DNA from 3 places in the Arsenophonus apicola genome. Region 1 is predicted to be linked to each of the others. Evidence: riboswitches for the same ligand, from Rfam matches in the RefSeq annotation. Region 1 holds a riboswitch; each other region holds the start of a gene.
The links. A riboswitch is a leader RNA that binds a small molecule or an ion and turns the genes downstream of it on or off. The one in region 1 is predicted to bind magnesium.
Positions count from the first base shown of each region.

Region 1 (8,020 bases):
CCGTGACCGCTTGTCCTACAGGTGTGGCACATACTTTTATGGCAGCAGAAGCATTAGAAACTGAAGCTAAAAAGCGAGGCTGGCAAATCAAGGTAGAAACGCGTGGTTCGGTTGGAACTGGCAATGAAATTACCTTAGAAGAGATTAATGACGCCGATTTTATTATTGCTGCCACTGATATTGAAGTTGATTTAGCGAAATTTGCTGGTAAACGTATTTATCACACCTCAACAAGCGCCGCTTTAAAAAGAACGGCGCAAGAGATGGATAATGCGTTAGCTAAAGCTGAATGTTATCTACCTAACAAAATAAAAAACAGCTCAGACAACTCAACTGAGAAAACAACAACCCAAGGGGTCTATCGTCATCTGCTTACTGGTGTTTCTTACATGTTACCCATGGTAGTAGCCGGTGGCCTCTGTATCGCTCTCTCTTTTATGTTTGGTTTAGATGCTGCCGAGCAACCAGGTACATTAGCTGCGGCATTAATGCAAATTGGTAAACACTCTGCTTTAGCCCTCATGGTACCCATTTTATCTGGTTATATTGCTTACTCGATTGCTGACAGAACGGGCTTAACGCCTGGATTAGTGGGTGGCATGTTAGCAGTTAGCACCAATGCCGGCTTTCTTGGTGGTATCATTGCTGGTTTTATGGCTGGCTATGTCGCTAAATCGCTCAATCAATACTTTCCATTACCAAAAAGTATGGCGTCCCTAAAACCAATCCTAATCGTGCCATTATTCGCCACGTTAATCACTGGCTTAGTCATGATCTATATTATTGGTAATCCCGTTTCCTGGATAATGACCGCCCTTACAGAATGGCTAACCAACATAGGCACAACTAATGCCGTCATTTTAGGTATTATTTTAGGTGCCATGATGTGTACAGATATGGGAGGACCCGTTAATAAAGCCTCTTATGCATTTGGTGTCGCTTTATTAAGCGCCCAAACTTATGGACCTATGGCAGCCATTATGGCAGCGGGTATGGTTCCCCCTTTAGCCATGGGACTTGCGACATTATTTGCCCGTCACAAGTTTTCAACTAATGAACGTGAAGGCGGCAAAGCAGCGTTCGTATTAGGTCTATGTTTTATTTCTGAAGGCGCCATTCCCTTTGCTGCCCGTGACCCAATGCGAGTATTACCCATCTGTATGCTTGGCGGGGCAATTACCGGTGCATTATCGATGTATTTTCATGTCACACTAATGGCGCCTCATGGTGGACTATTTGTTATGTTGATCCCTGGCGCGGTACAACCAATTATTGCTTATCTGTTAGCGATTATGTGTGGGACTTTAATCAGTGCAATATTATATGCCTATTTAAAAAGACCCGAAGTAGAAACTTCATTGAATAAAAAAATACTTAACTAATTATTTTGTCATTAACAAAAAGAGAATTGTTAATGACAAAGATAATCATTAATAGATTTACAAGCCTAAACAGAGAGTATGGTAAAATCAATCGGTTGCACTAAGATTTAATGCTAATTAAAATTTAAACTAGCTTAAAATAACTGGTCTGCTTGCTAGCTAAATAAAGACATTCTTTATTTGATATATATTGTTAACTAAAGCGATTGACCATTTAGCCAACCATTCACTAACATATGTCTATCTTGAGCAAAATTTTTATTTACTCATAAATTACTCAATTTAAATTTAGTAAAGTTAATCCTGTTATAGCAACAATTAAATAACTTTAATTTACGCTAATATAGATAAATTATATTATTATAATATTTTTTATTTTGTCAGAAATAACTCACTAATGAGAAAATAACGCAATGAAAACCGAAGAATTTATGACATATCTAAATGCATTTTGGTCAGAGATTAATTTACATCCGATATGGCTATTTACCATATTATTTAGCATAGCGATGAGCAAATCTACGGTTGTCTTATCTTCTTTTCTACCGCCGGCATCTGTTATGTTATTAACCGGTATTACTGCCAGTCTGCCAAAACTAAATAGTTTAGTTTGGTTGGCGATTACTTTAGGTGCCACCACCGGTTCAATAATTTCCTACTATTTGGGTAATCAAATAACCCGCAGGAATTTATTCAGTCGTTTTTTTAGTCGTTATCAATCAACTATTGATAATGCCCATAACAAATTACAAAACCAAGGAATAACCGTGTTATTTACATCTTGTTTTATAGCTGTATTAAGATACATGATCCCATTAGTCGCCGGCATGTTATTAATGAACCGAACTAAGGTATATAGTATTTGTTTATTATCAGCAGCTATTTGGGCAGCCGTATTTATTTTAATTGTTAAAGGCACATTTACTATTATTGCACCAGAAACATTTATGTAATATAAATGGCATTATTTAAGATAGTAAAAACAAAAAGTTAAAAGAATTTATAATGTTTTAATTTAAACCATCTAATTTTTATCCATTCATATTTCAAATAATCATCTCTTTTACTTTATAATAAAATAAAGACAACATTTTCTTATTTTGACTGTTGAAATTTGACTTTCTTAAATCTTAACTAAACAACTTAAAGAAAAAATTGTAATCAAGATAAGTAAATTTATAATCGCTGGCGTTCAACACTGTTGACGTGAAATACAATAAACGATCTCGTTATGGCGAGGCTACCTAACAAACAAAAGTTACTGCCGTACTTGCATGGAGACAGGCTTGTATTGGTAAAACAGGTATGATCGAATCAAGGTCTTACAAAAGTAACTTTCCGCTTGGAATACGTTGTTAGAAGCTAAAACCTAAACGTTGGGATCTCCTTCCCACGTTAGTTCGCCCCGGTGAGAGATTTTAACACCTATAGGGGACTTTTTTATGGCTTTACCTATCCAACAAAATACATTTAAACCTCGCTATCATGTTGACCAGGCAAACGCGACTGCCACTTCATATATGACACAGAATTATATGACTTTACCAGAACATATTTCTGTTGCAGAAGCAAAAAAAGTTTTTCTGGAAAAACTTGAGGAAAATAGTATTACTAACCAAATTTTCATTACGACTAATGAAATATTAATCGGTATTTTATCAGTGAAATCGCTTTTAAAACACCCAACTGATAGTGATAGCATCAACCAACTGATGAAACCCAATTTTTTCTTTGTGGCCCCAGATGCTAAACGCACAGAATTAGCAAAATCATTGCATGACTGCGGTTTCGATCTGGTGCCAGTATTAGATAAAGGTGTATTAGTTGGCGCCCTTAGCGAACGAGAAATTGATCGCATATTGGAAGATGATGCAACCGAAGATGCTCAATTACAAGGTGGTAGTTTACCGTTAGATAAACCCTATCTGCAAATGAGTCCTTTTGCCCTGTGGAAAAAACGTAGTGTATGGTTACTTTTATTATTTATTGCAGAAGCCTATACCAGCACGGTCATCAAATCATTTGAAGAGCAGTTAGAAGCGGTAATTGCTTTAGCCTTCTTTATTCCACTATTAGTGGGAACAGGTGGTAACAGTGGTACTCAGATTACGTCAACGATTGTTCGTTCAATGGCGATTGGAGAACTTTCCATCAGTCATTTATGGCAGATTTTACGTAAAGAAATGTCGACTGCGGTATTAATCGCCATCACTTTAGGGGCAGCAGGGATCTTACGTGCTAGCTTTATGAATATTGGTTGGGATATTTGTATTGTTGTCAGTCTGTCACTGATCTGTATAACTCTCTGGTCAGCCATTGTCTCTTCGGTCATTCCTCTACTACTTAAAAGATGTGGTATTGATCCAGCGGTAGTTTCAGCACCATTTATCACAACACTGGTTGATGGTACTGGTCTGATTATTTATTTCGAAATTGCCAAAGTTATCCTCAATATATAACAAACACAGGCTCGGTCAGTTACCGAGCCTTTATCATTAAAATCTAAATATTTACTGATTAAAATTAACGTAAAAATAACACCCAGTTATTCCCTAACTTATTCTAAATTGTAATAGTTTTTTAAGATATCACTGTCGTATGATCATTTAATTACATCAAAGTAAATTGCCATCTATTTTTCATCAATATTGTATTAATTAACAACTCGCCTACTGTAACGAATTTGCATTTTAATTTACTTAATTTGTATGATTTTAATTAAATAGGATTAAAAAACAGCGCAAATCAGATAAAACTAAATTAAAGCTCAACAAAAAATAGAAAAGTTTGCTAGTTAGCAGCAACTCCGTTTGAATATCGATCCTGAAATTTTCCTGCATGCTTGAAATAAAATTTTCTATTAAGGGAAATATTTATGAAAAAAATTAACAGACAAAATTTGGCTTTCTTTACTTTTGGCTTAGCATTGCTCACTATGATGGGTATTTTAGGGGTTGATACTTATTTGCCCTCTATTCCTGATATCGCAAAAGAATTTAATAAAAGTCTCTCATCAACCCAGCTTTCAATCATGGCCTATACCTTGGCAATTGGCTTAGGACAATTAATCTTTGGTCCACTTTCCGATGCCATTGGTCGCCGCAGAATTATGTTAACCGGTGCGGCTATCTATGCAGCAACAACATTCATGTTAACACAAACAGAAAGTCTACCTGCTTTTCTTGTTATTCGTGTTATCCAAGGATTGAGTATCTCAATCACCTTAGTCACCTCCGTCAGCGCAGTACGTGATGTTTCGCGAGGAACTGTCGCTGCTCTACTATATAGCATCATCATTACGATTGAAGGCTTTGTCCCGATTGCGTCACCATTAATTGGCGGTTTTATCAATGATTTATGGGGATGGCGCAGTATATTCGGCTTAATTTTTATCTACGCCTTAATTACCATTGTCTATGTCTTTTTTGCTTTTCCTGAAACGTTATCAGTAAAAAAACGGACAACTTTTTCTTGGCGCAAAACCAGCAATATATATCAATATATTGCCTGCCAACCCAAATTCTATTTACCTTGTTTATCGCTCGGTTTATCTTTTTCATTAATTTATTGTTATGTAACCGCGGCGCCATTTATTTTTATGATCAAATTTGGTGCTAGCGCCTCAATTTTCGGTATCTACTCGGCTATTATCGGGCTTTTTTTATTGGCAGGCGCATTTTTATCCAGCAAATTGCTACGAAAATTTAGTGCGACAAAAATTTTATCCATTTGGCTAAGATCGCTGCAAATATTAATAATTGTATTTATTCCGATATTTATCTACCAAAATAATACCATCACTTTCTTTGCATTCTTTGCCATTATTATGTTTACTGGCGGGTTATTCGAATCTCTATATACCTATTTAACAATGAGTAGCCAAAAAAATAGTCTGGGAGCAACCTCAGCATTGATGGGCTCAGCTTCCTTAGTCATTCCTTCTATGATCGGCGGCATAGGTAGTTTCTTTATTGAAATGAATTTATATCTATGGATGGTTTATATTTTAATTTTAGTTACCTGCATGGCATTAATGCTAACTAAATATCAAAAATTATAAATTTATTGATCAGTTGGGATAAACTCAACTGATCAATACAGCATTAAAACAATCAATGACGCTATAAAAATAAGCGGATCATATTCTACCAATAACGCAGCTACGCTATTTGAACCGATTGACGCATCTAAAAGAGGCATCATAAAAGTAATAACCATTATTAGCAAAAATTTACTTTGCTCTCTTCATCAGCCAGCCTCTGATTTATTAGATCCTATAAATAAAAAATAAAAGTTTTTTATAAAAGTATTTAATCTTAATTTACTATATTTTTACATTTTAATTACATAAAGGATCGTTATGATGCCGTTTATCGATTCAACACTTTCATCCTCGCACAGTTTTTTATCAATATCCGATTCAACTCACCGCCAAAAAACAGAGAACGAAAATAGATCCAGTGAAAACCATGTGACCAGCAGCGAAACAACGCTAACCAATCCGATAGTACAGAACCAAGAAACTGCGCAAACTTCATTGTCAAAAAGCTTCGTCAGAGATAACCATGGTATTGTTACGGTTATTAATCAATCGCTTTATCAGCCTAAACCTATTTTATCGCTTAACACTAATGATTTTAATAAACTTGTCTATGATGAACAGAATCAACGCTTACGTTCCTTATTAATTGAAGACGGTTATCCACTCGACCAATATGATAACGCAATACAGACCCTTTCACTGGTAAACCCTGTCATTGATTATCTGACTCGCTATAAAGATGATAAAGAGAAGATAACTGCTCTTGTCAGGTTATTGTTACAGCCGTTAGGTGAATATGGTGCTAAGCAAGGAGAAAAAATCTCTTCTGCTCGGCAACAAGCCGTCATTGCCAATTGGTTACAATACACTATATTCGGTATGTCAACGGAAGCATGGATGTTAAATCAGGTCAGTGATATCCAATCACAGGAACATTCCCTCTTCCATCATGCTAATCTACAACGTCGGTTATTCAATCAACTAAATGATTATCACACGCCTAACAAATTGTCAGCGCAAGCCCGTATTTACTATCAACAACAAGTTATCAATCGCATCCTGCCAACCTTTATGCTACAAACTGACGACGAGCAGCAACAAAAAACTTTGTCTAACATGATGATAAATCAACCAGAATGGGGCTATCTGCAGGCCGGCCTAACAATACTCAATGAAAGCGGTGCTGATATTAACAACATGAGTCTGGAAGATATTAGCAATAACGGTATGTTGCTGGCCGCGCTTTTGCAGGAACAACTTGTGCCAGCTGAGTATAATCGATACTTCAAATTACCAGCCCTTATCCATCACCAGTTAAATTGCGAAAATAGCGCGCTAGCAACACCGTTAGCAATGACGGCTGTTTATGACAATTATTTTGCTTATTTAAAACAATCTGGCCAAAATAATCCTTTTATCAAACTGATTACTTTGCTACAGAATTGGCAATCCCGGCCGGAGCTTGCCCGCCAACAATTAAAAGAGCATGATATTGATGAAGGTTGGATAAATGACTATTTATATAAAAATCGACAAGTTAACTATCTCAATCGGCGAGGTGAGACGGCATTATTACCCAATATTGATAAAGTATTTAAAGATCAAAATCAACAAATTACAGCGCTTACCGCACAGATAGAAAAGATCCTGCTATCTCAGATCTTTAACTCAATCAGCGAAGAAGAACAAATTTTTATTCAACAGGCTGACATTCAATTAATGAAGGTTGAATTTAGTGCCATCGCTAGTTTGCAAGGTATCCCATTATCGCCAGCCACAAGGCTAGGAATAAAGGATTCAGACGGATTAGTGACTCGCGTGCCGGAATCGATTGATATGCTGAAGTGTAGCTTTAACGGCAAAGAATGAATGTATGCCTTAACCACAGACCATGGCATCGGTAGTTATAAATTACATCGGGTTGACGATCATAAAGACGCTATTCTTGGCCTGTTTTATCATGATGATAAAGCCCGCTATGATGATGATTATAAATTAAAAACCTACCCCATTTTGCCCTTAAAAACCGCTCAGGATAAACCGGACATGCTGATCGACAAGCTTGTTAAGCGTCGTGCGGAAAAATTATGCGAAAAATTGCATCAGGAAGGTTATCAAGAAACTAGCCGGCAAAAAGCGGACGCTTTTTTCTTAAGTCTTATTCCGTTTTATTCCACGATCACAGAGGCGCAAAAGGGTAATAAAGAGGAGGCGCTGCAAGCAGGTGCATTTGATCTAGTCAGTTTTTTTCCGTTTTTTGACCAAAGTGTGCAAGTGAGTAGTCGGGTTATTGTCGCGCTGGAAGAAGCTGCCATTAATGGGGTTAAAACGGGACTAAAAAAAGCAACTTTTCAGCAAGCATTACGTGAAGGCGGTAAACAGTTTGTTAAATTTGGTATTCCACAGATCACCAACCGCTTACCAGCTGAAACTTATAGGGACTTAGGCGTATCTTTTTTACGTAGTGCGGATCCCGGTTTTGAATTATTAACATCAGGGGGAATAAAAGGTATTAATGCCTTAAAAAATGCCGCACAGCAGCTCCAACAGAAAGTTCACGGATTAACCCCATTAATCAAAGCACTGAAAAAAAAAG
Region 1 covers NZ_CP084222.1:496,954-504,973, reverse strand. The annotation lists gene fruA (PTS fructose transporter subunit IIBC) at 1-1,382, shown strand, start outside; gene LDL57_RS02145 (DedA family protein) at 1,796-2,335, shown strand; M-box (ykoK) riboswitch at 2,601-2,770, shown strand; gene LDL57_RS02140 (magnesium transporter) at 2,903-3,841, shown strand; gene LDL57_RS02135 (MFS transporter) at 4,258-5,442, shown strand; gene LDL57_RS02130 (hypothetical protein) at 5,743-7,293, shown strand; gene LDL57_RS02125 (pentapeptide repeat-containing protein) at 7,294-8,020, shown strand, end outside.

Region 2 (8,020 bases), 1.2 Mb from region 1:
CGATATGAATTTGTTTAAGTAATTATCGCCATATTCGCCAAGATCTTTTCCTTTCGCTTGAATATAAGCTAATGATGGTTTCAAACCATAATCGAATGTATATTGAGCGACAATTTCGAAAGTTTCTTTTTAGGTGCAATATTGGTGTTAATTGAACCAAAAGGCGTCATGTTACGTGTTTCAATATAAGTTGATGCTAAATAGACGTTATTAGCATTATATTTGGCACCAATGCTCCAAGCTTCTGCACGTTTTCCATTAGCATAGTAATAAGCTATGTTATTATTGACATTATGTGAATTGCTGTAACTTCCACCAAAACTTAGGCCAAAATCAGTATTATAAATTATTGATAAACCGTAGCCATCACCGTTATTTTGCTTGGCTGTATTTACACCTGATTTATTATTAGTAGTATTTTTTCCTTGGTATTGTAATGCAATGTTTAATCCATCAACATAGCCAAATAAATTGTTGTTGCGATAGGTAAGTAGGTTTCTATTTCTACCATTCATATAATTGTCAGCCATTGAAATGCCATCATCCCAAAAAATAGGCAAAACATCAATCCAGCCGTCAATGTGATATAGTACACCATAGTTACGGCCATAATCTATCGAGCCTAAATATTTATGATTAATTCCAACATAGGCTAATCGATTTTTATCTATATGGTTATCCTCAGTTTTATTAGCCATTGTTTCCCATTCAAATTGACCAAATCCAGTGAGGTTAGCGGAAATTTCGGTGCTACCTTTGATTCCAACACGAACTCTTGAATCATCTCCACTACTTTTGCTCTTACCTATATGATTTCGTACATCAACTTTTCCATACAAATCTAACTTATTTCCATCTTGATTATATATTTCAGCGCCATTAGCAATATTATTTATGGAAAATACTAACGTTAACAATGCAATACGCCTTATTTTCATTCTATTCATCCTCTTCTCTTGTTTGTTTTGTTTTTGTTAATTTTAAACACTGTGGTTTGTTGTAAATATTTTATGTTTTTGTTTCATATAAAGACAATAAAAATATATATATTTATGATCAGGCGCAAAATTTGCAGCTAATTAGTATGATTTATTAAATAAAGAAACAACAAAATAACTTGTTAATATTATGATAGATTGGTTTTTACATTGGATTATTTTGCCTACGATTTTTTATTTTATATGAATTAATTTTATATACTCTTCTTTAATTACAATCTATTTTTTATTTATTATTAAAAAAGTTTTATCATGTATAAATTGACAAAAGGATAAATATGTCAGTTATTTTTTCAATGTTTTTTTGTTTTGTTTTTGCTTCTTTACAATAAAATATATTTCTATTTTTCATATTATTTGTTGGACAATATTTTGCTATAAAGTATCAATAATGAAACTTTGGTTATAATTTAAAATGGACTTTATTTTTATAACTCTAATATTATTTATAAATAAAGTTAATGAATTATTTATTTGTCGAAAGTTTTATAGATATTTAATTAGATAGATGGTTTTTTAAAATTTTCACATTGCTTATTTTATTAAAATATTTTTTTGTGTTGGGTTATGGTTCTAAATTAGTCTCAGATATTAATTTTAGGAGATGGTTTATGATAAAAATGAAGAATCTCATAATAATGGTTTTTCTTTTTGTAATTTCATTTGGTGTTTTATCTCAAGAGGTTATTACTGCCTCAGCAATTAGTCTTAATGAAGCCATTGAAAATTTAGAGAACAAAGCGAAAGAGAAAGATTCTACTATTGTGAAAATAACTTCTGCGGGAGGAAAAAATTACATAAGAGCAAGTGCAATTATAGAGAAAAATAAATAATTAGTTTTGTGTGCCTATTATTTACCCTTCGTTTCTTAGCATCCTCTATTATAGAGGATGCTATTTTTTATTTAATTTATTTTAATGACAATTATCACAGTAGACTTAGATATATAAGATAACAAAGTTAACCTATTATTAATATTTAAAAATCCCCATCATATTAATTAACTTAAATTTAACATATACAACTAAGCTATGGTGCTTACCGTGCAATTACTTGTAGTTACAGTTTAGTTAATGCTTTTAACTTATTTTTAATATATAAAATTTTATTCTGATATAGTGCAATTAAATACAATTGCACAGATTTTTCATTTAAACAAAATATTAAAATAAAATATATTATAAATTTTTTACTTTTTAAATATTCTTTTTTATTTTAAAGATGAAACTATTTCATAGAGTAACTTAATGATTTTTTTTGATTATCTTTAACAAATTATTTCTTCTTGTTTGGCAATTAATCACCTAAAAATTCGTTTATTATTAATATTGCATCAAAATTGACTATTATTATTCTTACTCTTTAACGAAAGGAATATTGATATGCTTTGGAAGAATACTTCCACCCAGTTTGGTCATATATCAATTTTAATTCACTGGTTGGTTGCGATTACTGTTTATGGAATGTTTGCGTTGGGGCTTTGGATGGTCTCTTTAAATTACTATGACGCTTGGTATCACAAAGCGCCAGAAATTCATAAGAGCATCGGTTTTATTTTGTTTTTGCTGATGATGTTTCGTGTTCTATGGCGCTTCATATCACCGCCGCCTAAACCATTAGATAGCTATAGCAACTTAGTAAAAATAAGTTCTACTCTCGTCCAAATTTCACTTTATTTACTTTTATTTGGCATATTTCTTAGCGGTTATTTAATTTCTACTGCGGATGGCCAGCCTATTTCAATATTTGGCTATTTCGAGATCCCGGCAATATGGTCAGATGAAGGCGTGCAGGCTGATAGTGCCGGTGTTGTACATCTTTATTTGGCATGGACACTAATTATTCTTTCTATTCTTCATGCGATTGCAGCATTAAAACATCATTTTATTGATCGTGATATTACCCTAAAACGCATACTTGGCATCCCTGCAAGAAAATAATTTATTGGAGATAGTTATGTTGAAAAAATTTTTTTTAGCTATAGTAACCGCAATTTTGCTATCGAGCATTAATACAGCAATAGCCGCTAATTATAAAATTGATAATGAAGGTCAACATGCTTTTGTTCAGTTTCGCATTCAACATTTAGGTTACAGTTGGATTTATGGTAGTTTTAAGAATTTTACTGGTAGTTTTACCTTTGATGAAAAAAATCCACAAAATGATCAAGTTAAGGTGGTGATCAATACTGCCAGCATTGATACTAACCATGCAGAACGCGATAAGCATTTGCGCAGTGCCGATTTTTTTAATGTAAAAAAATATCCGCAGGCAACTTTTATTTCAACTAAGGTTAGTCAAGTCAAGGGGGCTTATCATATCGATGGGCAACTGACACTAAATGGTGTAACAAAACCGTTAGTACTTAATGCTATCTTAATTGGTGAAGGTGACGATCCATGGGGAGGTTATCGTGTTGGTTTTGAGGCAACTGGAAAGATTAAATTGAAAGATTTTAACTTTAAAAAAGATCTTGGCCCTAAATCGCAAGAAGCTGAGCTGATTATTTCTCTTGAAGGTGTTAAATTACCATAAAATAAAAGTAATATTGAAAGAGCCTGTATAGGCTCTTTCGATTATGTTGGAAAAATAGCAGTATATTAAGCAAGCTATTTTAATTTATGGCTATTTAATGAATAGCAATTTGATTGTATTTAAATTTTATTTTTACTCTGTAACAACTAATAAGCAATCAAGTATTACTGTTAATTTTTGCCAGCAATATGAAAATTTTTTTTTACAATTATTCTCTTTAAATTTTCATTATATTCAAGTTTATTATTTTTAATTTTGCTATGCTGATAATTAAAGCAGTGAGAAGGGCGTTATATATATGAGATTTAATCTATTAATTTTCTTCATCAGTTTTTTGTTATTGGGTTGTGAGCAACAATTAAAACTAAATGGTGAAAATAAGCAATTATTACGTTCTTCTATTACTGAAGTACGAGATTCTCTCTCTTTTGAAAAACAGCAACAATTTGACGAAGCTATTGATATTACTATGTTTAATAGTATTAATTTTGATGAATATCGCCAACTTGGTGAAAGAGCTGCTTCCAGAGCATTGGAAAAACGGATTTGTCGAACATTAGATGGTAAAACAGCAGAACAAGTTATTAATGATGCAAAAAAGATAAAAATAGATCGCCTAGCATTTGATGAAAATTTGCTTTTTTAATTAAATAACTTACGATTTTAATTATTATTTTCGTTTATTAACTTAGCGGCTTGATTCTATTATTTACCAACTTAAACAAAAACTAAACCATAAGTAACACGATAATTGGAAAAGCTATTTAGCTTCATTATAATCTGCTCGAGTTAATATTAATTTTTAATATTAAGCACGGTGCAGTATCTCGTTAGGCGAGGCTCCTATACAAACATAGGTTACTGATCTGACGACGTCGAGAGACGCCCAAGATCAGGACAGGATATATCGAGTCAAGGTGTATCCCCATGTAACTTCCTGCTGGTTGCAGGATACGTTGTATAGTGCTAAAACTGAGACGTTGAGATAGCTTAATATTCTCGCATCTGGTTTTGCCCCTATTTGAGAACTGTTTGCAGTATATAACAGTGATAGGGTTTCGAAAATGAAGTTAACATCCCTACAAAAAACGGCTCCCAGCGTGGTGTGTCCGGCCAATAGTCATGCAGAAAATTTCAATGAGCAACATCATAATAATTTTGATGAAGTAAAAGTTAGTGCTTATATGAGTCAATCTTATATCGCTGTTTCGATGAATGATTCTGTTGCTGCTATTAAAAATAATCTGGCTAATATAATTACCGGCGATCAGATCCCGACTTATCTTTATGTCATTGATAAAGATAAATATCTAAATGGCCTGTTATTGATGAAAACATTATTAACCTCATCAAATGAACTCCTTGTCTCAGATATTATGCGACGTGATTTTTTTTCTGTTTCACCGGAACAATCACGTGAAGAGGTTTTTGCCCTGCTTAATCATTGTGATATTGATTCTATTCCGGTTGTAGAGTTTTCTAAATTAAAAGGAGTATTACGCGCTCAAGATATCGCTGAATTAATTGAGGATGAGAATACCCAAGATGCCCACTTGCAAGGGGCAACATTACCTTTAGAAGAGCCTTATATGTCGACCAGCCCAATAACATTATGGCGTAAACGCGTTGTTTGGTTATTGATGTTGTTTGTGGCTGAAGCCTATACAGGTACAGTATTGAAAGCCTTTTCCGATCAGCTGGAATCTGCCATTTCATTAGCTTTTTTTATTCCTTTATTAATAGGCACAGGCGGTAACAGTGGTACTCAGATAACTTCTACTTTGGTTAGGGCAATGGCGCTAGGAGAAGTGAGTTTACGTAATTTAGGTGTTGTGCTTAAAAAAGAGATATCTACATCATTTTTAGTGGCATTAACAATAGGTTGTGTCGGCATATTTCGTGCTTGGATCCTGGACGTTGGCTATCAAGTTACCCTGGTTGTTCGTTTGACTATGATGGCAATTACTGTGTGGAGTGCGATCGTTTCTTCTATTATTCCAATGGTACTTAAACGATTGAATATTGATCCTGCAATTGTTTCTGCGCCTTTTATTGCTACGTTTATAGATGGCACAGGATTAATCATTTACTTTGAAATTGCTAAGATGATTATGACTGATTTAGCGTGATCAACAGGGGAGAGTGAATTGCTCTCCTATTGATTCTGCCAAATAAGATATTGACCACATTTTTTGCAAATATACTCCCCTTTCCCGTGTTGGATTTTGTTGTGCCGGCGTAGAGTCAATTGATGTGATAGGTCGCACTGGCAATGGTAATGAAAGATCTGCTTACGAATTGAGTTTAATGCAAACTGATGCGTTGTCTGTGGTGGGACTTCGAGGATCACTGCCATCATCCATTTCCATTCTTTACCATGAGGGGCTGTTTTGCCAAAACAGTGATAAACCAACAAGTGGGCTAACTCATGAGGAATAACTTGATTAACAAAAATCTCACCATTTTCAATTAGTAAAATGGGGTTAAGACGAATTTCCCATGCTTGTAGATGGGCACTACCGGCAATGGTTCCTCGCTGTCGGTAATTAATCAACGGTGCTGTAAAGTTTTTTCCCAATTTAGTACTCGCGGTAGCCAGTTTGTTGCGTAATACGTGCATGACAATCTGTTGTAAAGCGATCGGTATTCGCTGTGATTTCATATTATTAATCTAGTTAAATGGCAAAGAGTGAGCTCAGAATAAAAGAAATTAATTTATTATGGTCTTTATTAATTAAATGTTGGAAAAATTCAATAATTAATTGCTATTTTTGGCTAGCTCTAAAATAGCAAAAGGGAGAGTTATCTAACTGTCCCTTTGCTGTTTTAACAAGATAAAATCGACGACTAGTTAGTTAAACCTGCGGCTGCACGGAGTTCAGCAATTTTATCTGTTTTTTCCCATGGAAATTGAGAACGGCCAAAATGTCCATATGCTGCAGTTTGATGGTAAATAGGTTGTAATAAATTGAGCATTTTAACTAGACCATAAGGACGTAGGTCAAAAATTTCATGCACTAAATGAACCAGAGTTTCATTGGCTATTTTTTCTGTACCAAAAGTTTCGAGCATGATAGAGGTAGGCTCAGCGATGCCAATTGCATATGAAATTTGAATTTCACAGCGATCAGCCAGTCCTGCGGCAACAATATTCTTTGCTACATAGCGCGCAGCATAGGCAGCAGAACGATCGACTTTAGAGGGATCTTTTCCAGAAAAAGCCCCACCACCATGGCGGGCCATGCCACCGTATGTATCGACGATAATTTTACGGCCGGTTAAGCCACAATCGCCCATTGGGCCGCCGATAACAAAACGCCCAGTTGGATTAATAAAATATTTGGTATTTTTATGTAGCCATTCTGTCGGTAATACTGGCTTAATAATTTCGTCTATTACAGCTTCTGATAAGGTCTCTTGTTTAATTTCCTCAGCATGCTGCGTAGATAAAACAATGGTATCAATGCCTACTATTTTATTATTTTCATATTGGAAAGTGATTTGGCTTTTAGCATCTGGACGTAACCAGGGCAAGGTACCATTTTTTCGCACTTCAGCTTGGCGTTCGACTAAGCGGTGGGCATAAGTAATTGGCGCTGGCATAAGAACATCGGTTTCGTTATTAGCATAACCAAACATGATCCCTTGATCACCAGCTCCTTGTTCTAAGGGATTTGCGCGATCGACGCCTTGATTAATATCAGGAGATTGTTTGCCAATTGCACTGATAACAGCACAGGAGTTGGCATCAAAGCCCATATCGGAGCTGGTATAGCCAATTTCGCGTATTGTACGCCGCGTAATTTCTTCAATATCTACCCAAGCGCTGGTCGTAATTTCACCGCCAACCATTACCATACCTGTTTTTACGTAGGTTTCACAGGCAACGCGTGCTTTTGGATCTTGCTCAAGAATTGCATCAAGAACCGCGTCTGAAATTTGGTCAGCGATTTTATCAGGATGACCTTCTGAGACTGATTCAGAAGTAAAAAGATGTGTGGTCATAGATGTTTTGTTACCTTAAAAATTCGTAGAAACTGAATTAGATGTATTACCATCCAGACGTCCATTTTAATGTTAATTTAGCACTATGGCTAGCGGTTTTTTATATTTGTTTATTGTTAAAAACGGATTTGCTAAATAGAGATAAATTTGTTGATGTTTTATTCAATTTGATTTTGCATTTTTCTTCTAATAAAGGTATAAACAGCGCGATAACTGATGAACCTTTTTTCTCATCAGGCGTTATGCGGTAGTATCGATATTGATGCTACTTCTCAATTTAAAATGGTTATGTTCTGAAATTGAATTTATAAAACCATGTTTTGAGGTGAATGGGTAATGTTCCATTATCAGCAAATAGCAAATTACCAATCATCACAGCTTAATGTCTGTGTACCCGCTTCTTTTTCCTTTCTCTATATTACGACTGCTAGTCGAAATTATAGGTCGTACTCGAGACAGACTAAAATCATTTATTGATAAGT
Region 2 covers NZ_CP084222.1:2,563,846-2,571,865, reverse strand. The annotation lists partial or broken gene LDL57_RS12275 (porin) at 1-938, opposite strand, end outside; gene LDL57_RS12270 (DUF1471 domain-containing protein) at 1,610-1,831, shown strand; gene LDL57_RS12265 (cytochrome b) at 2,381-2,938, shown strand; gene LDL57_RS12260 (YceI family protein) at 2,955-3,533, shown strand; gene LDL57_RS12255 (DUF6694 family lipoprotein) at 3,832-4,179, shown strand; M-box (ykoK) riboswitch at 4,353-4,525, shown strand; gene LDL57_RS12250 (magnesium transporter) at 4,598-5,662, shown strand; gene LDL57_RS12245 (SprT family zinc-dependent metalloprotease) at 5,689-6,195, opposite strand; gene metK (methionine adenosyltransferase) at 6,381-7,538, opposite strand.
Region 2: it holds a riboswitch for magnesium, as region 1 does, so the genes downstream of both, LDL57_RS12250 (magnesium transporter) here and LDL57_RS02140 (magnesium transporter) in region 1, are expected to answer to the same signal.

Region 3 (8,020 bases), 270 kb from region 1:
TTAATTGAAATTATAGAAATATATTATTAATTTAAAGAGCTATATATTAATTAAATGCTGCTAATCTATTATTATTTTCATTTATTATAAAATTAAAAATTTCTAATGATGATTGAATAGTTAAATAAATAGAGTTTAAACAAAAAATAAATTAAATTTGATTTTACATTGCTATTTAGTTGAAATACTAAGGTATCGCTGATAGCGATACCTAACGTTTTTTTACAAAAAATGAAATTTATTTATATTAAATATACTATTAAAAATTTAGTTGCAGAAAAATATTTGTTAATGTCTGATTATCATAATATTTTATTATAAAATTTTATAAATTGATTTCAATTAATAATTATTCAATAAAACAGACAGCGGAGCAGTAATGAAAAATTCTTACCACAAATAGAAAATAAAATGCTGATGGCGTTTGTCGCTGCTGCTGAGTCAGGTAATTTTTTACAGGCAGGGATATTATTAAATAAGTCTAAAACCACAATTAGTCGTTGGATAAATGAACTTGAGATTATATTAGGTTATACATTATTTGATAAACGCTCGAATGGTTCTGTTTTGGATATAAATAGTAATGGTAAAATTTTATTACCAAAGGTTAAAATGTTTTTGTTATCTTTGCAAAAATTAGAAAAGTTTTCTTTCGCTTTAAATAATAATAAAGATCCTGCCGCCATTAGATTAGCATTTAATCAATTGATTCCTGAAGAGGCGATTGCTGATGTAGTATTAAAATTAAAGAAGGAATTTCCCGCTGTTGAAATACATATTGTTCATGCGGATTTATTTGATGTTGAATTTACCCTTAATAGTAACAAAGCAGATTTTGTTTTAGGCTTACAATGTGTTGAGATATACAACAACATTAATGCGCAAGTTGTTGGTGATATTCAAATGATGTTAGTGGCGGATCCAACCCACCCTTTGGCAAAAGAAGAACGGGTGAATAGTTTATCTTTATCTTCTGAAACGGTTATTTATCCTTCATTACAGGGTAAGGTCGATGATGAGCGATATCATTTTCTGCCTTATGCAGAAATGATGTTAACCACTGATTATTATTCATGTGTGAAATTGGCTGAAAAAGGATTAGGAGTTACTTATATTCCTGACCATATGGCTATTAATTCTATTTTGGCAAAAAAATTAAAAGAGATAAAAGTCGACAAAAATGAAGTTAATAATATTCATTCATTGATGCTATATTACCGAGCGGATTATTGTTATTTTGCCATATCTGCCATTTTAAGCTCAGGATTAAAAGAGTGGTTTGGTTATCATTAAGTAATTAGCACCGTTTGTTATTTCATTGATTTAACGACTCGTTGCTTGGCTTTAGCGTAAAATGGCTAACATAATTAAATAAAACATAAACAAACTAGCAATGGGATATTTTTTCCCAATTCTTTACGCATATAATATGCGCTCATTCGAAAGTGTTATATCTCGTTAGGCGAGGCTCCTATACAAACACAAGTTGCTGATCTCACGACGTCGAGAGACGCCCAAGGTTAGGACAAGGCAGATCGTATTAAGGTTTGTCTCAAAGTAACTTCCTTTCATAGGATACGTTGTATAGTGCTAAAACTAAGACGATTGGGATAGTGTTCTATGCTCTTTCATCTGGTCGCCCCTATATATGAGATTTATTATAGGGTATCTATATGTTTCTATTTTTGACATTCAGCGAGCAAAGTATTTTCTTAGTTAGATTTAGCTATATCTCTCTTCTTTCTCCTATACCGATAAATTAACTGTTTATTTTATTGGGTTAAAACAGCATAAAGTGATTATCATTAATTACTAATTAGGCTGTGTATATTTAAAATATTTGTATGATGACTAGTTCATCAATTTTTATATGTCTTGAGATAAGTATCATGTTTTCTTTTATTAAAAATAAATCGACCGGTTTAATTTTTTTCAGTTTTTATATTCCCGGGACTATGGCTGTAGACGTTTATGATAAGCAAGGTAGTCGAATAGCGGTAAATGGTGAGATTGAATCTAAACTAATGAGTTCAAAAGATAAGGATCAAGATGGTAATGAAATAAAAGTAAAACTGGGTTTAGAGTTAGATAGTCAGTTTACCGATTCTGCTAGTGGTTTTGCCAAATTTGAACATGAAATAGAATTGCATGGTGGAGAAGGGGACAAAAGTAATGAATCAAAGAATAATTTGGCTTTTACCGGATTAAAATATGCTACTCACCATATCGATTATGGTCGTAATTATGGTGTGATTTATGATGTTGCTGCTTATACCGATGGATTGTCGCTTTTTGACGGTGATTTCTTTTCTGATAGTGATATTTCAACCACCAAAGAAGCAAGTAATTTGCTGACTTATCGCCAAACTGATTTTTTTAATTTGATTAAGGGACTCAATTTTGCTTTGCAATATCAAGGCAAAAATAGCCATAATGAGGAGGTTCAGCATCAAAATGGTGAGGGTTGGGGAGCTAGTGTTAATTATCACTTAACGGATAATTTGCAAGCAACCGTGGCCTATTTTTATTCCAACAGAACTCAGCAGCAACAGCAGATCCGGGCGGGTAAATCGGCGGAAATATGGGCGGTAGGTTTCAATTATGACGCTGAACCTGTCAAATTTGCCGGTTTATATTCCGAAAGCCGCAATATTCATTTCCACGAAGTCGATGATAATGTAGTGATCTTTGGTAAAGTTAATACCCTTGAGTTGCTTTCTTCCTATGCTTTTGCATCAGGCTTGGAGCCAGGAATAGCTTATTTTTATTCACGGGCTGATAAGCAAGTAGATGTGGTTAATTATCTTAATATTTTTACTAACTATAATTTTAACCATAATTTCAAAGCTTACGCTGCTTATAAAGTTAATTTATTGAGAAATAGCCAACGGGGTAACGAATTAGAGCTAGCGCGCGATAATGTTATTGGGGTAGGGATGACTTATAGTTTCTAAACTTTATCACTATTGTGAGCGAATTTTCTGTTATCTTTCATGGTAATGGTTAGTTATGTGTGTCATTAAATAACTAACGACACACATAACTAAATTTATTTTTATTAACCAATGGTTATTAATTACCGATTTCAGTGCTTGTTCTTAATTTGGTTAATTCCAGCGCTTTATTTTTAGTTAACTCAATTTTGTTAGCCATCGCGGCGATCCCCCAATAGGTTCCTTGCTGATTGTCATAAAAGCGGTTAATCGCTTCTAAGTTGAGATCGCGATATTTTATCCATGCCAATTGTGATTTTTTCAACGCAGTTTTGAATCTTGGGCTTAACTCTTTAGCGGCGATTAATAATTGATATTGCTTGTTCAATTCGTTATCCCATAACTTTAACGCATTTTGGTAACAATCAATGCTATCGAGGGTTGATACTGTTGTTGGTTTGGCTAAACATTGCTCTAACGCTTGATCGATATTATTGCTATCGGCAAGTACCAATTTACTGATAAATAACATGATAACTATGATTAATTTTTTCATGGCATCAACTCAAATGGTTTATCGGTATTAATAATATATAAGTATACAGGACAAGGTTGCTGGTTGAGATATTAATGTCGGTTGTTTATTAATATTACGATTTAGCCTGAATAAAAGAATGGTTATTTGTCAATGCTGAAATTATCGTCATTATGTAGATCGCTAATTTAGGCTGGCTAAATTACTCCTCATCGCATGGTGATGAGGAGAAAGTTAGTCAATGATATTGAGTTAGTATTAGCTATGTATATTTTGATTGTTTTCCATCTCGAAGCGTGGCGAAACGAAGCCATAGAGCGTCCAGCCTAAGAATGTCGCTAGCGCGCCCCACATAATGGCATCTTCTCCAGAAGAATATAAGGCATAAAAACTATAGGCGGCCCCAATAAAAGCAATAATATTAGCCATTTTTGCTTTCTGTGGCTCAACATTAGCCACTTTTTGTAAGATGATCATGGTGGCCATAGAAAGAATATAAGGGATAATATTAGTGACAACGGCTAGGTTAACTAATACATTAAATTGTTTGTTTAGTGATGGACTAATGGTCATCAGCGCTAAGCCAGATTGGATAATGACGATAATCAGCATACCTTTAATCGGCGCTTCTGCTTTATTGACAGCGGAGAAAACTTTTGGAAAGTAGCCAGCATCCGATGATGATTTAAATACTTGCGCAATCGTAAACTGCCAACCCAGTAGGGAACCACAACATGACATGATCATTAGCGCCATGATGACTTTACCGATAGTGGGATTAAATATTTGTGCGAAAGCTAAACTAAAGGGGGCCGTGGAGTTAGCTAAGTCTATATTAGGCACAATACCGGCTATGACATTGGTGGATACAATATAGATGGCTGCTGCGCCTAGTGTGCCGCCTAATACAGCAATAGGGACATTTTTCTCTGGGTTATCAACAGCTTCACTATTTGCACAAGCCGATTCCATGCCGAGAAATGCCCATAATGTCATGGCAATTGAGGAGCCAACGGCCTGAAAAAATGGAAAATTATGTGGGTTCCAGGAGTTGATATATAGGTCGGCTTTGAACCAGTACCAGCCAATAATGGAGATCCCCATAACTGGAATAATAACCCCTTAAACGGTGATACTACTTATCTGACCCGTGATGTGAGCACCACCAAAGTTAGCAACAGTACAGATCCATAATACGGCGATGGTAGCGATACAAATAAGTAATGGGCTTAAGCTTACCCCGAATAGTTCTGCTCCATAACCAACTGCAGAGATAGCAATCGCGACATTAGCAATTAATAGTGAGATCCCATAGGTGTAGTTAGCCATAAAGTTGCCGGATTTACCGAAGGTATATTCAGCGTAACCACCCATCCCGCCACTGCGGCGGCTGTACATGCCACACTTTGAGAAAGCGTAAGCCAGGGCCATTGAGCCGACAGCGGTAACGATCCATGAGAGGATCGATATGGTACCAACTTCTGCTAACTTGGTCGGTAACATAATAATACCTGAGCCCATCATATTAACCGTAGTCAATATGGTTAGCTGTAGCACACTCATTTTATTTTTAGATACCTGCATTTTTTTCTCTCTTAACTCTTGAGAAATCTTAGTTATTTAATTGGTAAAGATTTACGGTTTGTGAAGATATACATGACTATTTAATGGCATAACCATAAGCACGGATGCGGCCATCAGCATCAGTTTGCAGATATACGCCTTGTAGTTCAGGTGAAAAACCTGGGAACTGATTGATCCCGTCTTCTAACGCCAGAAAATAGTTTTGCACCGCACCGCCCCAGACTTCTCCTGGCACAACACATAGTACGCCTGGTGGGTAAGGTAGCGCGCCTTCGGCCGCAATTCGACCGGCAATGTTTTCAATCGCAATCAGTTCGATTTGGCCGCGTACAAACTGGATATTGGCTGCTTGCGGTAACATTTTAACGGCTGGAAAATGCGCTTGACGAAACATCTCTTTTTGTAGTTGTTTTACGTTCAATTTGGCATATAAGTCATGCATCTCTTGGCATAGCTGACGCAGGGTATAGTGCTGATAGCGTTGTTGGTTGCTGCGGTAGAGTGTTGGTAAAACGTCAGCTAATGGGGCGTCGATTTCCAGTAAATGTTCAAAACGGGCAATTTGGGCCACCAGATGTTGCATTTTTGCTATCGATTCTGCCGGTGTGAGTAAAAATAGAATTGAGTTTAGATCGCATTTTTCCGGGATAATGCCCTGTTCACGTAGGTAATTTGCCAGAATAGTGGCTGGTACACCAAAGCTTTCATAATTGCCAGTTTGGCTATTGATGCCGGGTGTAGTTAACATTAGTTTACATGGATCAACAAAGTACTGATTTTCCGCGTAACCATCAAATGAGTGCCAGCGTTCGCCGGGGGTAAATTTAAAGAAGCGTAAGTCATTAGCGATTTCATCGGTGTCGTAGTTATTCCAGGGGCGGTCATCGATCATTGCAGGAATAAATGGGCGGATGAGTTTACAGCAACTTAGCAATAATTTGCGCGTTTCGATACCGGTTTTTACGCAGTCCATCCATAGCCGTTTGCCACTTTCGCCGGCATGCATTTTGGCATTAACATCTAAAGCGGCAAATAGCGGGTAGAACGGGCTGGTGGAAGCGTGCATCATAAAGGCGTTATTCAAGCGTTTGTGATTGACATAACGTGGTTGCCCTTTGATATGACGGTCTTTTTTATGGATTTGAGAAGTCTGTGAGAAACCTGCTTGTTGTTTGTGAACCGATTGAGTGACCAAAATACCTGGATCATTTTCATTGAGTTCCAACAGTAATGGCGAACAGTCTTTCATCATTGGAATGAACTGTTCGTAACCCACCCAGGCGGAATCAAATAAAATATAGTCACAAAGATGGCCAATTTTATCGACAATTTGACGTGCATTGTAAATTGTTCCGTCATAGGTACCAAGTTGGATCACCGCCAGACGAAAAGGACGTTTTTGCTCTGCGTGCTCAGGCGAAGTTTTTTTGATCAGATCAAGCAGATAATCTTCATTAAAGCAGTGAGCGTCGATGCCACCGATAAAGCCAAATGGATTGCGAGCTGTTTCTAAATAGATTGGTGTAGCACCTGCTTGGATCAACGCACCATGGTGATTAGATTTATGATTGTTGCGATCAAATAACACTAAATCCCCCGGTGCCAGTAAGGCGTTTAATACCACTTTGTTGGCAGAAGAGGTGCCGTTTAAAACAAAGTAGGTTTTATCGGCATTAAACACTTTTGCGGCGTATTGTTGTGCCGTACAAGGTACACCTTCATGGATCAATAGATCGCCCATTGAAACGTCAGCATTACAGAGATCTGAACGGAACAGGTTTTCACCAAAATAGTCGACGAATAAGTTACCTAATGGATGACGCCGAAAGAATGCTCCCCCTTGATGACCTGGACAATCGAAAGCGCTGTAGCCTTGTTCGACATATTTTTTTAGCTTACCAAATAAAGGTGAGAGTAAACTTTGCTCATATTTTTGTGCCGCAGTTTCTAATTGCTTAGCATACAACTGGCTATTGTTTTTGTTGAGATCGATAACACCAGTCAGACAAGCAAGTGTATCAGCCGGAATAACTTGATTGTGATGAATGAGCGCAAAAATCGGCTGACCAAAACTTTGTTGTTTAATCGTATCAAGTCCACCTTGCTGAATATCTTCTAGCGAAATAATAATCGCCGCAACATCACTGAAGTCAGTAGCAAAGATATTAACCAAGCTACGTGAGCTATCAATATGATCACTGATATCAAAACTGGTAGCGAGTTTATATTGTTCCATTTTATTTCCTGTAAATTAAGACAATAGAATTGCGGCCAAAATGGATGGACATTTATTTTGGCGTATTTTTTATTGAAAATTGAATTAAGCTAAATTTGATTTAGATTAAAGCAATAAATCATTTTGTTAGATTAATTAATCTAAACGCGCTGATTGACAAGTATGAATAGTTAATACAATAGACATGATTTATTTAAATCAATGGCATGACTATTTGGGAATGACGATCCATACAGTAAAAACAGCAGCATGAATGTCGAAAAGGATCACCTGTGGGTGCAGAAACGTTCAAAACTAAAACATGAGCGATGGCAGAACATCATTAAATGGGTTGTTCGTCTTATATGGGGCCAAAGTCGGTTATTATTTTCAATTTTTTGCACTTCTAAAAAAGCAGTTTGTTATATGGGGTATTTTTATCAATATAAATTAATAAAAAAAATAAATAATGATGTTAATCAAAATTAGTATAAGAAGTTTTTTTAATTATTGGCTGTCACGCTTTTTATCTGAATTTATCCCTCATTTCAGATAGAATTTTATTATTAATAAACAATATTGCAATTCTTGATACGCATTTATTTGGATCGCAAACCCAATTGTACAATTTCGTTTTTTCAATGTTAAAATAACTTTTTTATCCAATTAATATTACAACATAGATCCTACCTTTATGAGCAATAAACAACGTGTCCCTACAATAGGATTTTTATCATTAGGCTGCCCAAAAAA
Region 3 covers NZ_CP084222.1:766,597-774,616, reverse strand. The annotation lists gene LDL57_RS03330 (LysR family transcriptional regulator) at 412-1,293, shown strand; M-box (ykoK) riboswitch at 1,448-1,617, shown strand; gene LDL57_RS03325 (porin) at 1,890-2,954, shown strand; gene LDL57_RS03320 (lysozyme inhibitor LprI family protein) at 3,073-3,489, opposite strand; partial or broken gene potE (putrescine-ornithine antiporter) at 3,727-5,052, opposite strand; gene speF (ornithine decarboxylase SpeF) at 5,129-7,288, opposite strand; gene speFL (leader peptide SpeFL) at 7,555-7,662, opposite strand; gene rimO (30S ribosomal protein S12 methylthiotransferase RimO) at 7,962-8,020, shown strand, end outside.
Region 3: it holds a riboswitch for magnesium, as region 1 does, so the genes downstream of both, LDL57_RS03325 (porin) here and LDL57_RS02140 (magnesium transporter) in region 1, are expected to answer to the same signal.